Regions from separate parts of the Colwellia sp. F1 genome, predicted to be linked through region 1. Evidence: predicted binding sites of a transcription regulator. Region 1 holds the regulator's gene; the other holds the start of a gene.
What was found. The regulator MetJ, encoded in region 1, represses methionine synthesis genes. The targets are predictions, from matches to a motif close to TAGACGTCTAGACGTCTA.

Region 1 (7,816 bases):
TTAAATCTTGAATAGCATAATTAATCGGTAACCCTGCACCTACTGTAGTATTGCCTAACCATACGCTGTTATTTTCATCGGCTATTTTTACTAACTTATTATAGTGCGTGCTGTCTGCTGAAGCGGCCCATTTGTTCGCACCAATTACATGAATACCCAAGGCAAAAAAGTCTTGGTAGAGCAAGCTAAACTGTTCACTGGGTGTAATATCCACTACAACCAATTCGTCGTAAGGGTGATTACTTAACCATGATAATAACTGCTCGTGGTCATAGGGTTTTGCTAATTCATTAAACAATGACAATGCCTGACTTACTTCAATACCATCATTATTAATTAATGCCTTCTTTGACGATAGTAAACCAACAAGGTGAATATTTTCTAGCGCATAAATTCGGTTTAGCTGTGTTGGGAGTAATTCAATAAAGCGCTCGCCAATATTACCTAAGCCGGCAACAACTAACCCAATATGGCGTGAGTCTTTTACCATGTCGTGGTGCACACGATTTAATAGTTCTGTACTACACGGCTGAGATAAAATAGCAATAATACTGTGGTTATTTTCACCCGCAACTAAATGTAAAGGCTGAGCATTTTTTAACGAGCGCTTAAACCGAGCTTTAATGTCACCGCGCTGGGCCACTTTATGGCCAACAGTGGCGATAATTGCCACTGGCTTAAAGCTCACTTCAATGCTGTGGCTTGCTAACCATTGGCTCAGGGCTTTTTGCTGGCTTTGGTCAATAACAACACCATGGACAGCGTCTGCGCAAATAGGAGAAAAGTCGAGTAAAACCTTATTAAAGAGATTACTGCCTAAGCGCCCACCTAAATCGTCTGCTAAATCACTAACAAAACTGTTTGATTGCGCTAAAATTAAATCGTTTAAGTAAGTTACTGACAACTCTTGCTTGGCAATATGGCCAAACCTTCCAATTTCAGTGCCTAATACTTGCGCGTCAAAACTACTGGCAACATGTAAATGGCAGTGGTGAGATAAACTTTCGTTCACCAGAGGTGTTAGGGTTTTTGCATGCAACACAGGATTCCCCAAACGGCCTAATTCTTTGGCAACACCACTAGGTAAACGATGCAACTTTCTAGCATTAGGCACAATGCGGGGGTCGGCACTATAAATACCGTCAACGTCTGTCCATAGGGTTACATGTAAAGCGCCTACCAAAGCAGCGAGAATGGTGGCTGAGTAATCACTCCCATTACGACCTAAAGTACAGGTTTTGCCGCGACTATCTTGGCTAATATAGCCAGTAACTACGGCGAGCTTGCCAAATTGCAGCCGTTTTTTCAGCTGTACACTACTTAATGCATGATCAACTGTGCAGCTTTGCTCGTTATCAATAACGAGAAAATCTCGCGCATCGACTGAGTTACTTGGGCAAATTTTTTCATTGAGCACTGCTGACAATAAACGTGCAGACCACAACTCGCCATAAGCGAGAATGTCATTTCTGTATTGAATGGTACCGCTTGATAACCACTGCGTTAGCTGTGCGATATCTACTGATAGCAGCTGGGTTAGTTGTTGTGCACTTTTCTCATTTAAAACATGGTTGATCAATGATGTTTGTTGCGCTTGTAATGCAGCTAATGCATCTGTTATAGCACTTTTATCTGTTAAAGCCAGTAGTGCAAATAAGCTATCGGTTGTTTTACCATTCGCAGACACAACAATAATATCATTTAACTGACAGTTTTGCCGAATAACCTCAACAACCCGTTCAATGCATGCTGCATTCGCCAACGAGCTACCACCAAATTTATGTACATTAACAGCGTGCTTTTCGAGTTTATTTTCAGGTATTTGTAATTCTGTCATTGTTTTTTCTATCAAATAGTGGCTGTGGTTGCGAAGGTGCAAGTATCATGGGTAATTACTAGAATAATGCAAGTGCCATTAATCCATTTGGCTTTGTGTTAACCCGTGTGCTAAGTCAGCCAAAATGTCATTAATATCTTCAATGCCCACTGAAAGTCTAACTAATGAGTCGGTGATCCCTGCTTCAAGTCTGGCCGGCTCCCCCATACCTGCATGGGTCATGGTGGCTGGGTGACAAATTAAACTTTCTACACCACCTAATGATTGTGCCAACGTAAACAACGCAATATTGTCGAATAATTTTTTCACCGCTTCAACGCCGCCTTTTACATCAAAACTTAACATAGCACCAAAGCCTGATTGCTGTTTTTTCGCGATATCATAACCAGGATGGTCTTCAAAACCAGGGTAATAAACAGTGTCAATTGCGGGGTGCTCTTTAAGAAAGACGGCAACTTGCTGTGCGTTTTCTTGGTGTTGCTTGATACGAATTGGTAATGTTTTTAAGCCTCGTAAAGCCAAGAAACTATCAAAAGCACTACCCGTAACACCAATACAGTTGGCCCACCAAGCTAACTCTTCTCCTAACGCTTGCGCTTTAGTGACTAGCACACCACCAACAACATCACTATGTCCGTTAATATATTTAGTCGTTGAGTGAAAAACAATATCAGCTCCTAAAGTTAAGGGTTGCTGTAAGGCCGGTGATAAAAAAGTGTTATCGACAGCGACTAAAGCACCCACTTCATGACTAGCTTGAGCAATTTTTTCAATATCAACTAAGCGTAATAAGGGGTTGCTTGGGCTTTCTAGTAAAACTAACTTAGGTTTTTGTGCTAATGCTTGAGCTAATGCTTGTTGATCATTTTGGTCAACAACAATTAAGTTAAACTGACCGCGTTTAGCTAGGTGAGTAAACAACCGAAAACTACCACCGTAACAATCATGTGGAATAACCACTAAATCATCAGCGGATAATAGCTGGCATAGTAACAACACCGATGACATCCCTGTGTTAGTTGCTATACCTACTTTGCCTTGCTCTAAATCAGCAATGGTTTGTGCAAATATTTCTCGGGTTGGATTGCCCGTTCGAGAGTAGTCAAATTGTCGTTTTTCATTAAAGCCCTTCATAGAATAAGTGCTTGATAAGTGAATAGGAGCAACAACCGCCCCGTAGTGTTGGTCGATATTAATACCTGCCTGCACTGCCGATGAAGTAATATTATTCGTTTTCATTTTCGACATCTTTTTTCCCTATTCTTGTTAACTAACAGCTTTATTCTTTTGATCCATCCGTTTGGATGTTTGGACGTCTATAACTCTAAAGGTTTTGGTTATTTAGGTCAAGATTTTTTAGACATCTAAACTTCTACTTGACTGAATTTCTACAGCCAGTAGAATTGCATTATTAATAATAAAATAATCTATACTTTTTATTTTAATCAAGCCTTGATGAAATAATACCCTGTAAATACATTTACAGCACCAATATTAACACCCTAATTAACCGCCGATATTAATAGTAACAGAGGAATTTACATGGCTCAGTGGAATGACGAATATATTAATCCCTACGCCGAACATGGTAAAAAGAGTGAGCAAGTTAAAAAAATTACAGTCTCAATTCCTTTGCGTGTTTTAAAGGTATTAACCGATGAACGCACTAGACGCCAAGTAAACAACTTACGTCATGCGACTAATAGTGAGTTGTTGTGCGAAGCATTTTTGCATGCTTTTACTGGCCAACCCTTACCTGATGACGAAGATCTCGCGAAAGATAATAATGAAAAACTACCAGCTAGTGTTCGTCGTATTTTAGAAGAAAAAGGCATTACTGATTTCAGTGCTTATGATCTAGATGAAGATTAAGTAGCACTAAGTGCTAGCCTCTAGAGTCTAGCACTTAGTTTTCTACTTTTTTACAAATGGTATGGCTTACTTAACCGGTGCACCGACTCAATAAAGTGTCCTGCATGCTCAGGGTTCACATCGGGGTGAATACCATGCCCTAGGTTAAATACATGCCCGGTACCATCCTTACCAAAACCTGCGAGTATTTTCTCCACTTCTTGTTCAATGCGCGGTAAGGGTGCATATAACATAGAAGGGTCCATATTTCCTTGTAAAGCTACCTTATCCCCTACACGTGCTTTAGCGTGCTCGATATCAAGCGTCCAATCAAGCCCTATTGCATCACAACCTGTTGCTACAATGTCTTCAAGCCACATACCGCCATTTTTTGTAAACAAAGTTACCGGCACTTGGCGGCCATCATTGTGTCTTGTTAAGCCGTCTACAATTTTATGCATATACTGTAAAGAAAACTCTTTATAGTCTCGTGCTGAGAGTACGCCGCCCCACGTATCAAACACCATGACAGATTGTGCACCGGCAGCAATTTGCGCATTCAAATATGAAATAACTGACTCAGCCAACTTATCAAGTAATAAGTGCAGCGCTTGAGGCTCTGCAAACATCATTTTTTTAATTTTAGTAAAACCTTTAGAGCTGCCACCTTCAATCATATAGGTTGCCAGTGTCCATGGGCTGCCCGAAAAGCCAATAAGTGGCACACTACCATTCAATTCTTTTTTGATAGTACGTACAGCGTTCATTACATATTGTAGTTCGACTTCAGGATCAGGAATACCAATTTTGTCTATGTCTGCTTTGCAGGTGATAGGCCGTTCAAATTTGGGTCCCTCGCCTGTTTCAAAATATAAGCCTAACCCCATGGCGTCAGGGATTGTAAGAATATCACTGAATAAAATAGCGGCATCAAGTGGAAAACGACGTAGCGGTTGAATAGTTACTTCACACGCTAGGTCAGCATCACGACAAACCGACATAAAATCGCCCGCATTTTTGCGTACTTCCTTATATTCCGGCAAATAACGCCCAGCTTGTCTCATCATCCAAACTGGCGTGTAATCCACTGGCTGTTTTAAAAGCGCACGTAAATAAGTATCATTTTTTAATTCTGTCACCAAAAAACCCTCTAATTTATCCATTTGTTAATTTGCTATATTCTTACTCAATAGAATAGGAAGCAATTTATAGTAGCATTCTAGCACTCGCTGTATTTTGAATCTATGCGCTAAATCAATTCCTTTGAATTAGCGCTTATTATCGACCAGGCGAAAAAACATTTCTATTTATTTTATTTTGTTATTTTTTGTTTATTTCACATATTTAATGTAACAATCAGTTACTTAGCTCAAAAATCAGGTCAAATAAGGGCTTGTACGAAAAAAATCGTCGAGTTTATACTCTATTAAAGTTGTTGCAGTGGTGAAATTGCTTTGATATAAAATAGCTGCGCAGCAAAAGAAGCATTGAATAATAATAATAATACTTCTAAAACAATTAATAAGAATCTTGATTAACAAGACCATAAAGCGAGCATTTCAAGCCTTTCTCATTGAGAAAGGCTTTTTTATTGCTTAACGTTTATAATACATACAGGTGCAACAACAAGCCCTTAACGTCATGCTCTAATCAATGATACCTTTAAACAATATTTTACCAGCCACACCTTAAAAATAATGTTTGGTATAAATATTCACTTATCTAGCAGCCTTATAGAATATAGTCACCCTTAACGACAACTTTAACGATGAATTTTTGAGAAAATATAATGAATAAACCTCAACGTAATATAACACTACGATTTTTAGCCGAGCCACAAGATGTTAACTTTGGCGGCAAAGTCCATGGTGGCGCAGTAATGAAATGGATTGATTTAGCAGCCTATGCTTGTGCAGCTGGCTGGAGCGGTTTGTATTGCGTCACTGCCTATGCAGGTGGCATACGTTTTGTTAGCCCTATTCATGTGGGTAATTTAGTTGAGGTCGATGCAAAAGTTATTTACACAGGAAACTCTTCAATACATATAGCCATAGAAGTTAACGCTTGCGATCCAAAATCATTAAGCCGTCGCTTAACAACGCACTGTATTGTAATTATGGTTGCGATGGACCAAGATGGCCAACCAGAAAATGTTCCCAAATGGATCCCCGAAACAGCCGCAGACAAAAAGCAACATGCTACAGCAATTAAACTCATGGAGATGCGTAAAAAAATAGGTAATGAAATGCAAATTTTTGTGGACTAATAGCGCGTTAATAATGAAAAATTTTATTGTTATTTTTGCACTTAGCTGCATTTTTTTAGTCAATAAGCCAAGCTTTGCTATGGGAAAGCTTGGTCATCAACTCGTTTGTCAAATAGCCTTTGAACAGCTTAGCCCCAAGCAACAAAGTAAAGTAAGCACATTGCTTGATACTATTCCTAAGCAACATCGACGCTTAATCAACCAATATAACTACCAACAAAAAGGCCAAGCAATCACCTTTGCTAATGCCTGTACTTGGGCTGATGCCATAAAGCGCTTAAAGCAGTTTAAACCTTACAGCGCTTGGCATTACATGAACGTACCCCGATCACACAGCAAAGTTAGCGCGCATGATTGCCAAAGAAATTGCTTAGCACAAGCCATATTAAAACATCAAGAATCTCTCGCTAGCGCAACCCATAACACATGGCAAAAAGCACAAGCATTAATGTTTCTTGGGCACTGGTTAGGTGATATACATCAACCTTTACATGTGAGCTTTAAAGATGATTTAGGTGGCAATAAAGTAACTTTTTCTCATGCGCAAAACCAATGTAAAAACTTACATAGCTACTGGGACAATTGTATTTTTGATAAAGGAAAGCACAGTAAAGAAAAATGGCTCACTTTAATACGAAATAAATGGTTAGTGGCTGAACGCCAGCAAGAATACCCGAAAAACTGGCAACAAGAGCAGGTTTGGCAATGGGCCAATGAGTCTTTTCAAATAGCAACACAGCCAGATTTTGGCTATTGTATTAACGATCATCAAGGTAGCTGTCAAACGCCTCAAGGCAAATTAACCTTACCGCCAGGTTATCTTGCGCAATACCAACCTGTAATGGCGCAAAGAGTCCTACAAGCCGCACAGCGATTAACCCAGGTATTAGCAGCCTCTTTGTAATATTCTACGCTGCTATGAGGGTTTGTTTTTTTCTGCGATCCATTGCGACATATATTTAGTGCTTTTGTGGTGGTGGTGATTAAGCATACTACCCACAAAATTACGCTGTCGATGCTGCGTTAAACTTTGTAATAATTGGCTTAACCGGTTGGAAAACCTGCTTAAGTGCTGCGCTGGTGAAAACAGCAATGCCGCATTTTTTTTGCCTAAATCACTCGCGTATTGCCAAGTATCTTGCTGTTGGTAAAGCTGCACCGCAGCATCAGCAATACTGTTAGCGTCGTTAGCAACCGCTCCAGCCCAAGGTAACTTAGTTTCCATGCCTTCAATGCCAATATCGGTGGTCACTGACGGTGTAGCGCACAACATAGCCTCTGCTAACTTACCTTTAATACCGGCGCCAAAACGTAAAGGAGCTAAACAAACTTTAGCCTGCTGCATTGTTTGCATGGCATCATCAACCCAGCCTTTCACTAAAAAGCCTGTTTTTTCGTCGTGTAAGTCAGTTGCTTTAGGAGGCGGGTAAGCGCCACAAATATGAATTTCTGCCTTGGGAAGTTGTTTGCGAATTAGCGGCCAAATGTGCTGCTTTAACCATAGTACTGAATCCCAATTAGGGGGATGACGAAAGTTACCAATAGACAAAAATGCGTTTCGTTGCTCATACCCCGGGTTTTTTTGCTGAAAGTACTGTTGCTTAAAAATAAAAGGCACGTAATGCAATAGGGATTTATCTACCTTAAACAAGGTTATTAATAACTCAATTTCTATTGGTGAGATCATTAAGCTGATATCACTACGAAAAATAGCAGCCACCTCACGTTTTGCCAAGTCTGATGTTAACAGGGCTGATATTAATGGTGCTGAGAGAGGTAAATCAGCGATTTCCTGCCCTAATACTGGCTTTAGCTTAGCCTGCTCCTTTACTAACACCGCATTATTTACTTTATGTGCGTCA
Region 2 (7,816 bases), on a different contig from region 1:
GTCAAAACCATGTAAACAATTACTTCCATAGATAAATACCTTCTCTTTTGTTATCGCTTGTAGCTTTTGGCTAAATGCTCGTAAGATAAAGGCCTTGTACTAATATAAAACTTTTATAGTGTTTTACTATTTTTGCTTTTACAACAAAGGTGTTTTATGAAATTAGCGAGCCTTAAAAATAATACCCGTGACGGGCAGTTAGTGGTTGTCAGTAAAAATCTCACTAGAGCCGTACCGGTACCTGAGATTGCTCAGACATTGCAAAGTGCGCTGGATAACTGGCAAGCAGCCGCTCCGCAGTTAATACAGGTGTATGACACCTTAAATGAAAGTATCAGTAGCAACCATCAAATGGATAAGGCAATAGCGTTTGTGCAAGCGCATTGTGAATCGCCCTTACCTAGAGCTTATCAGTGGGCGGATGGTAGCGCCTATGTTAATCATGTAGAGCTGGTGCGCAAAGCACGTAATGCCGATATGCCAGAGACGTTTTGGACAGACCCTTTAATGTATCAAGGTGGCTCAGATGCTTTTATTGGCCCACGTGATGATATAAGCGTTGCTTGCGAAAGTTACGGTATTGATTTTGAATCAGAAGTTGCGGTGATCACCGATGATGTGCCTATGGGAGCGTCAGCAGTGCAAGCCGCCGAGCACATTAAATTATTAATGCTGGTTAATGACGTTTCTTTGCGCAATTTAATTCCGGGAGAATTAGCAAAAGGCTTTGGCTTTTTTAATTCAAAACCATCTAGTGCTTTTTCTCCTGTTGCTGTGACCCCAGATGAATTAGGCTCCGCATGGGACGGTGCAAAACTGCACTTACCGTTAACAACACATTTCAACAACACCCTCTTTGGCCAGCCTAATTGCGGTGTTGATATGACCTTTGATTTTCCCACCATGATTGCCCATGCAGCAAAAACACGGCCGTTATCGGCGGGCTGTATTGTTGGCTCTGGCACTATTTCTAATTATGATCGCTCTGCTGGCTCAAGTTGTTTAGCCGAAAAACGCATGTTAGAAATTATTGCCGACGGCAGTGCAAGTACTGAATTTATGCAGTTTGGCGACAATGTGCGTATTGAGATGTTTAGCGACAGCGGTGACAGTATTTTTGGTGCAATTGATCAAACCGTGGTGGAATATAAGGTTTAGTCTGAAAAAAATTATAAATAAACAGATTATTGTTGGGGGGAGACGATGAAACTTTATGGTTATTGGCGGTCAACAGCAGCTTATCGAGTACGCATAGCTTTACATCTTAAAGGCATTGAGTTTGAATCTATACCGGTACATTTAGTGAATAATGGTGGTGAGCAGTTTCAAGAGGAATATACCACAATTAACCCGAGCCAGTTAGTGCCAACCCTAGTTGATGGTGATTTTTCATTGCATCAGTCGTTGGCAATTATTGATTATTTAGAATCGACCAAGTCTGGTTTGTCATTATACCCAGATACAATTGAAGATACTGCACGAGTGAAAGCATTAGCATTAGATATTGCTTGTGAAATTCATCCACTAAACAACTTAAGAGTACAGCATTATCTAGCCGTTGATCTTGGTGTTAGTAATGAAGCGAAAGCCGCCTGGATAGATCATTGGATGACAGTGGGTTTTCATGCCATAGAAAAAAAACTTGTAAAAATATCTGGCTGTTATTGTGTTAAAGACCAAGTTACCGTGGCAGATATTTGTTTAGTAGCGCAAGTGTATAATGCAACGCGTTTTGGCGTTGATATGAGCGCATACCCCTACATAAACCGAGTGGTGGATAACTGTAATAAACTAGAAGCTTTTCAACGGGCGTTACCAGAAAATCAAGCTGATGCGGTTTGAGGGGATAGAGACTAGAAGCTAGTAACTAGAGCCTAGTAACTAGTAACTAGTACCTAGCATCTAGAGCCTAGTAACTAGCACCTAGAACCTAGCACCTAGACTCTACTCTTTACACTAATGTAATATTCTTGCTTTTATTGTACCGTCAATCGCTTTTAACGCTTTTAATGCTTGGGCGCTATCGGCTGATTCAATGTCAATAACCACATAACCAATTTCTGGGTCGGTTTGTAAGTATTGTGCCGCAATATTGATGTCGTTTTGGGCAAAAGCTTGGTTAATTTGCGTTAACACACCCGGTTGGTTGTGGTGAATATGCAATAAACGACTTCTTCCTGTTTGTCCTGGTAAAGAGTGTTCAGGTAATGATACTTCTGGGAAGTTAACTGCTGACAAGCTTGAGCCATTATCTGAATATTTAGCCAATTTACTTGCGACTTCTAAACCAATGTTTTCTTGCGCTTCTTTTGTGCTACCACCAATATGTGGTGTGAGTATAACATTGTCAAAACCACGTAATGGTGAAACAAACTCATCGTCATTGCCTTTAGGTTCAACCGGGAATACGTCAATAGCAGCACCGGCTACTTTTTTGTCTGTAAGGGCTTTGGCAAGTGCGTCAATATCAACAACTGTGCCGCGTGAAGCATTAATAAAAATTGCGCCAGTTTTCATCGCAGCAAATTCTTTTTCACCAAACATATATTGTGTTTGCGGTGTTTCAGGTACGTGTAAACTAACCACGTCTGATTCAGCCAATAATTGGTTTAATGAAAAGACTTGGCTGGCATTCCCTAGCGGTAATTTAGTTTCAATATCGTAAAACTTAACGCGCATCCCTAGCGTTTCAGCCAAAATACCAAGCTGTGTGCCAATGTGACCGTAACCGATAATACCTAATGTTTTACCACGCGCTTCATATGAGCCAACTGCTGATTTTAACCATTCGCCACGATGTGCTTTAGCACTTTTTTCTGGAATGCCGCGCAACAGTAGTAATGTTTGGCCTATAACTAACTCAGCGACCGAGCGTGTATTAGAAAAAGGAGCATTAAATACAGGAATACCACGTTGTTTCGCAGCTTTAATATTGACTTGGTTAGTACCAATACAGAAACAGCCGATTGCGACTAACTTTTTAGCGTGCGCGATAACTTCGTCGGTAAGTTGGGTACGTGAGCGAAGACCAATAAAGTGTACGTCGGCTATTTTTTCAATTAAATCTTCATTAGAAAGCGAAGTTTTAATATATTCAATATTTGTATAACCTTTTGCTTTTAGTTCATCTAGAGCACTTTGGTGTACACCTTCAAGTAAAAGGATTTTTATTTTGTCTTTTGCTAATGATTTTTTGTTTGTTGTCATAATGTGTGGCTTCGCTTATTTAAGTTAGAATTACATTGTTAGTAAAAAAGGTTGTTAAATAAAAGTCAGCTAAATAAAAACGTTTAGATGGCTAGATATCTATATAGTTAAATAAAGATACCATATAGTGCATAAACTCTAAAGTAAATATTTAAGTAATCCCCATTTGATTCAGTTTGCCGTTAACTTTGCGTAAGTGTGCAAAGGGCAGTTGAAAGGCTGTTAAAGGGGGTTATGCTACTGAATAACTTCTACCCCGTTGGTGCCGCCAAGTATAAGTAAATTAGCGCCTCTGGCGGCAAACAAACCATTGGTAACAACGCCAACAATGGCATTAATGTCTGCTTCTAGTTTTTTAGCATCGGTAATTTTTAAGTTGTGCACGTCAAGAATAACATTGCCATTGTCGGTAATAACGCCTTGGCGGTATTCTGGATCGCCGCCCAGCTTGACTAATTGTCGGGCAACATAGCTGCGCGCCATGGGGATTACTTCAACCGGTAGGGGAAAATCACCTAATACTCCAACAAGTTTTGACTCGTCGGCAATGCAAATAAATTGCTTGGCTACCGCCGCGACAATTTTTTCACGGGTGAGCGCTGCGCCGCCGCCTTTGATCATGGTTAAGTGCTTGGTAATTTCATCAGCACCGTCTATATAAAAGTCTAACGTGTCAATGTTGTTAAGGTCAAACACTTCAATGCCGTGTGATTTTAAGCGTTTGCTTGACTCTTCAGAGCTGGAAACAGCGCCTTTAATATCGTCTTTTATTGTTGCTAAAGCGTCGATAAAATAATTTACCGTAGAGCCAGTACCAACACCAACTATAGTGTTTTCTTGAATATATTCTAATGCCTTGTAAGCTGCTGCTTTTTTCATATCATCTTGCGTCATGTGGGTACCTTATGGGAAATTTAGCCGACGTCATTTATAGGCGAAGATTATAGCAGTAGCTTGTGAAAAAGATAGCAATACCCAGTGAATATTACAGGGGTTGCGATTGGTTTTAGGTTAAGAGAATCGCTAAAGCGTTAAGCGCTATAGTTGAAAATGCGCGTGGGGGTAATAATGTGAGGTAAAGGAATGTCCCAAGCTTCGACAGGGATACTGGCGACTTGCTGGCAGTCATGTGCGAGGCCAATAGGGTGCATTTGATATTGTTGCCAGTTAGCTAGGGTTCTATCGTAAAAACCACCGCCCATACCTAACCTAGCGCCAGTACTGTCAAAGGCAACTAAAGGGGTAAAAAGTATATCAAGCTGAGCTAATGGGCACACTTTGTTAACCGCTAATTTAGGCTCTAAAATGCCAAAGCGATTTTTCACCATTACGCTGGTATGCTCATATAAAAGAAAGAGTAAATGGCCGGGGCAAAAAGGGTGTAATACCGGTAAGTAAACTTTTTTGTTGTGTTGCCAACACCAATGAATGAAGGGTTGGAGGTTCAACTCACCGTCATTCGCTAGGTATAGTGCGATATGCTGGGCTTTGTTTACCTGCGCTTGGTTTGTTAGGGTTTGCACTAAAGCGTTAGCAGCGTTTTGTTGAAATGTAGCGCTGAGGGCTTTTCTTTTATCGCGTACTGTTTTTCTCAGTGATGATCTTGTTACTAACAAAGGCTTAGGCATGTAAGTTGTATGTTTATTAGGGAAAATAACGGTGGGCGCTTGGTAGCACCCACCCAATATTAACCAAGATAGTAATAACGTTAATTAAGTATTATTGCTTGCTAACGTTGCGTTGTTTTTGCTTTGAGGTTCGTCTGTTAAGTTTTCCCAGAACCTTGATTTAAAACCAAGTAATAAAACAATTAAACCAATACCAATAGTAAACAAACTAATTTGTATGTAAAGCGCAGGTATTTGCGAGACATTGTTTGGATCATAGTTACCGGCTAATAAACCAGAAATAATGCTTCCGATTGAGTAGGTTAAGACAAAAATGCCCATCATTTGGCCTGAGAAGCGTTTTGGCGATAATCGACTGACCGCACTTAATGCTACTGGGCTTAAGCAAAGTTCACCTACTGTGTGTAAGAAATAGGTTGCAACTAACCAATAGGGCGCAATTTTCATGCCTGACGCGGCATATTGCGCGGCAAAAAACATCACAATAAAGCCACTACCCATAATAATTAAGCCAGCAGCACACTTTAAGCCGTATGAAGGGCTGACCCATCTTTTCCCTAGGTTAATCCATAAAGCCGCAAAGAAAGGCGACAATAATACGATAAAAATTGCGTTTAACGACTGGAACCAACCGGTAGGAATTTCAAACGAACCAACAATTCGGTCGGTATAATCACGGGTAAACAAATTCATTGACGAACCGGCTTGTTCAAAACCAGACCAGAAACAAGCAGAAGCAACACAAATAATAAGCAGCGCAACTAATTTTTTCTTTTCAACTCGGCTTAAAGAGCCGCCAAAATATATAGTGGCATAGTAAATAACAAAAATAGCCGAAAATACCACGGCCACATATTGTGCAATAGCAACGGGCACTATAGTAACAATACCTTGAAATACGAGGTAAGTGAGTAGGGCAACACCGGCTAAAAATGCCGTAATAATAGTCCAACTTAGCTTTTGTGCTTTGGCTGACAAAGGGTAAGCTGGCTTTGCGCCAACACCCTGTAGGTTAGGCGTAGTCACTTTGTATTGAATTAAGCCAATCGCCATACCAACAGCGGCAGCGCCAAATGCCCAGTGCCAACCTTGGCTTTCCATTAAGTAGCCACAAACACCGTAGCCTATGACTGAGCCAATATTAATCCCCATATAATAGATGGCGTATCCACTATCACGGCGTACGTCTTTTTCAGAGTAAAGCTGTCCTACCATAGCGCTAATATTGGGCTTTAATAACCCAGTACCTAGTACGACAAAAATTAAGCCAATAAAAAAGGAGTAATCACTTGGAAAGGCTAGAATAATATGACCAGTCATAATAATGATACCGCCATACCATACTGCTTTTTGTCCACCAATTAATCTATCGGCAAGCCAGCCCCCGGGTAAGCCCATAAAATAGACACAGCCGGTGTATAAACCGTAAATTGCCGCTGCAGAAGCAACGGTTAATCCTAAACCACCGTCTTGTAATGTTGCGGTCATAAATAACACAAGCAACATACGCATACCGTAGTAGCTCATGCGTTCCCACATTTCGGTAAAAAAGAGTGTTTTAAGGCCTCTAGGCTGACCAAAAAAATCTTTTGCTGGTTCTGATGACATATAATTGTCCTAATTTTAATTATTATAATAAGTAGATATACTTGCGAGGATGCACACTTTGCCCAATAAATATTCATAGCAAATATTAACAGCAAAAAAGTTATACAAGGTGCTTTTATACCTGTGCTTTTAGCTAAAGGCAAGTTTCAATAATGACGCAACGGCTTGTTATTGTGCCTTGTGTAGCGAAATCTTTCCTTTATAAGCCAAAAAGTAACCTGAGGCTTTAACCGTGGTAAATAGACGGCTTTAGGCCAGTGTTTAAGAAATAAACACGGGTAATTGCTATTATCATGGGAAATACAGTGGTATTTTTAGTGATAATCAGCGTAATGGCAGGCCATTAAACGCCTTGTTAATTGTAGCTATTTTGCCTTGCCCCTGCTTTGCTGATGTTGTTTGGATGTAAATATACTGCTAAACTTTTGTGTCATTACTTTAAGCGCATAACCGGTAACTAAGCGGCACAATTTGCTTTAGCGCATTTAAGTTTTTTATCGTCATTTAGGATTGTTTTAATAAAAGCAATTGGTACTGGCTTTGCATAGTGTTGGTGAAGCCGAATAAATTTAAAAATGGAATATTTTAATGTCATATACATTAAGTGAAGTAAAAGTAGCAGTGATTGGTTTAGGGTATGTTGGCTTACCCTTGGCAGTTGAATTTGGTAAAAAATACCCAACGCTTGGGTTTGATGTGAATTGCAAACGGGTAGAAGAGCTAAAACAGGGCTTTGATTTCACTTTAGAAGTGTCTGCAGATGAATTAGCTGACTCTGCTTTTATTTCATACGCGAGTGATGTTGAAGCACTAAAAGCAAGTAATGTTTATATTGTGACTGTTCCCACGCCTATCGATGAACATAAACAACCCGACTTAACCCCGCTTATTAAAGCAAGCCAAATGTTGGCCTCTGTGATTAAACAAGGTGATATTGTTATCTATGAGTCAACAGTTTACCCAGGTGCGACTGAAGATGTTTGTATTCCTCAAATAGAAAAAAATTCAGCCTTGGTGTTTAACAAAGACTTCTTTGCGGGCTATTCTCCTGAGCGCATTAATCCGGGCGATAAAGAGCATAGGGTAACCAATATTTTAAAGGTAACTTCTGGCTCTACTACTGAAATTGCTGACTTTATTGATGATTTATATAGCTCAATTATCACCGCAGGCACTTATAAAGCGTCTAGTATTCAAGTGGCAGAAGCGGCGAAGGTCATTGAAAATACACAACGTGATTTAAATATAGCTTTAATTAATGAGTTAGCGGTTATTTTTAATAAACTCAACATCGACACCGAAGAGGTATTAAAAGCCGCAGGCACCAAATGGAACTTTTTACCATTTCGCCCAGGTTTAGTAGGCGGTCACTG

Region 2: a site for MetJ is predicted at 3,284-3,301, ahead of serA (phosphoglycerate dehydrogenase). Genes of this name have one in related genera too.

The regions. Positions count from the first base shown of each region.
Region 1 is NZ_JBWDLI010000012.1:88,210-96,025, forward strand. It holds gene metL (bifunctional aspartate kinase/homoserine dehydrogenase II) at 1-1,837, opposite strand, end outside; gene metB (cystathionine gamma-synthase) at 1,916-3,076, opposite strand; gene metJ (met regulon transcriptional regulator MetJ) at 3,380-3,709, shown strand; gene hemE (uroporphyrinogen decarboxylase) at 3,760-4,827, opposite strand; gene AC0UA9_RS12615 (acyl-CoA thioesterase) at 5,478-5,954, shown strand; gene AC0UA9_RS12620 (S1/P1 nuclease) at 5,968-6,858, shown strand; gene AC0UA9_RS12625 (glycosyltransferase) at 6,871-7,816, opposite strand, start outside.
Region 2 is NZ_JBWDLI010000008.1:123,605-131,420, forward strand. It holds gene AC0UA9_RS09480 (fumarylacetoacetate hydrolase family protein) at 157-1,158, shown strand; gene maiA (maleylacetoacetate isomerase) at 1,204-1,842, shown strand; gene serA (phosphoglycerate dehydrogenase) at 1,957-3,207, opposite strand; gene rpiA (ribose-5-phosphate isomerase RpiA) at 3,445-4,101, opposite strand; gene AC0UA9_RS09500 (5-formyltetrahydrofolate cyclo-ligase) at 4,239-4,835, opposite strand; gene AC0UA9_RS09505 (peptide MFS transporter) at 4,920-6,443, opposite strand; gene tviB (Vi polysaccharide biosynthesis UDP-N-acetylglucosamine C-6 dehydrogenase TviB) at 7,032-7,816, shown strand, end outside.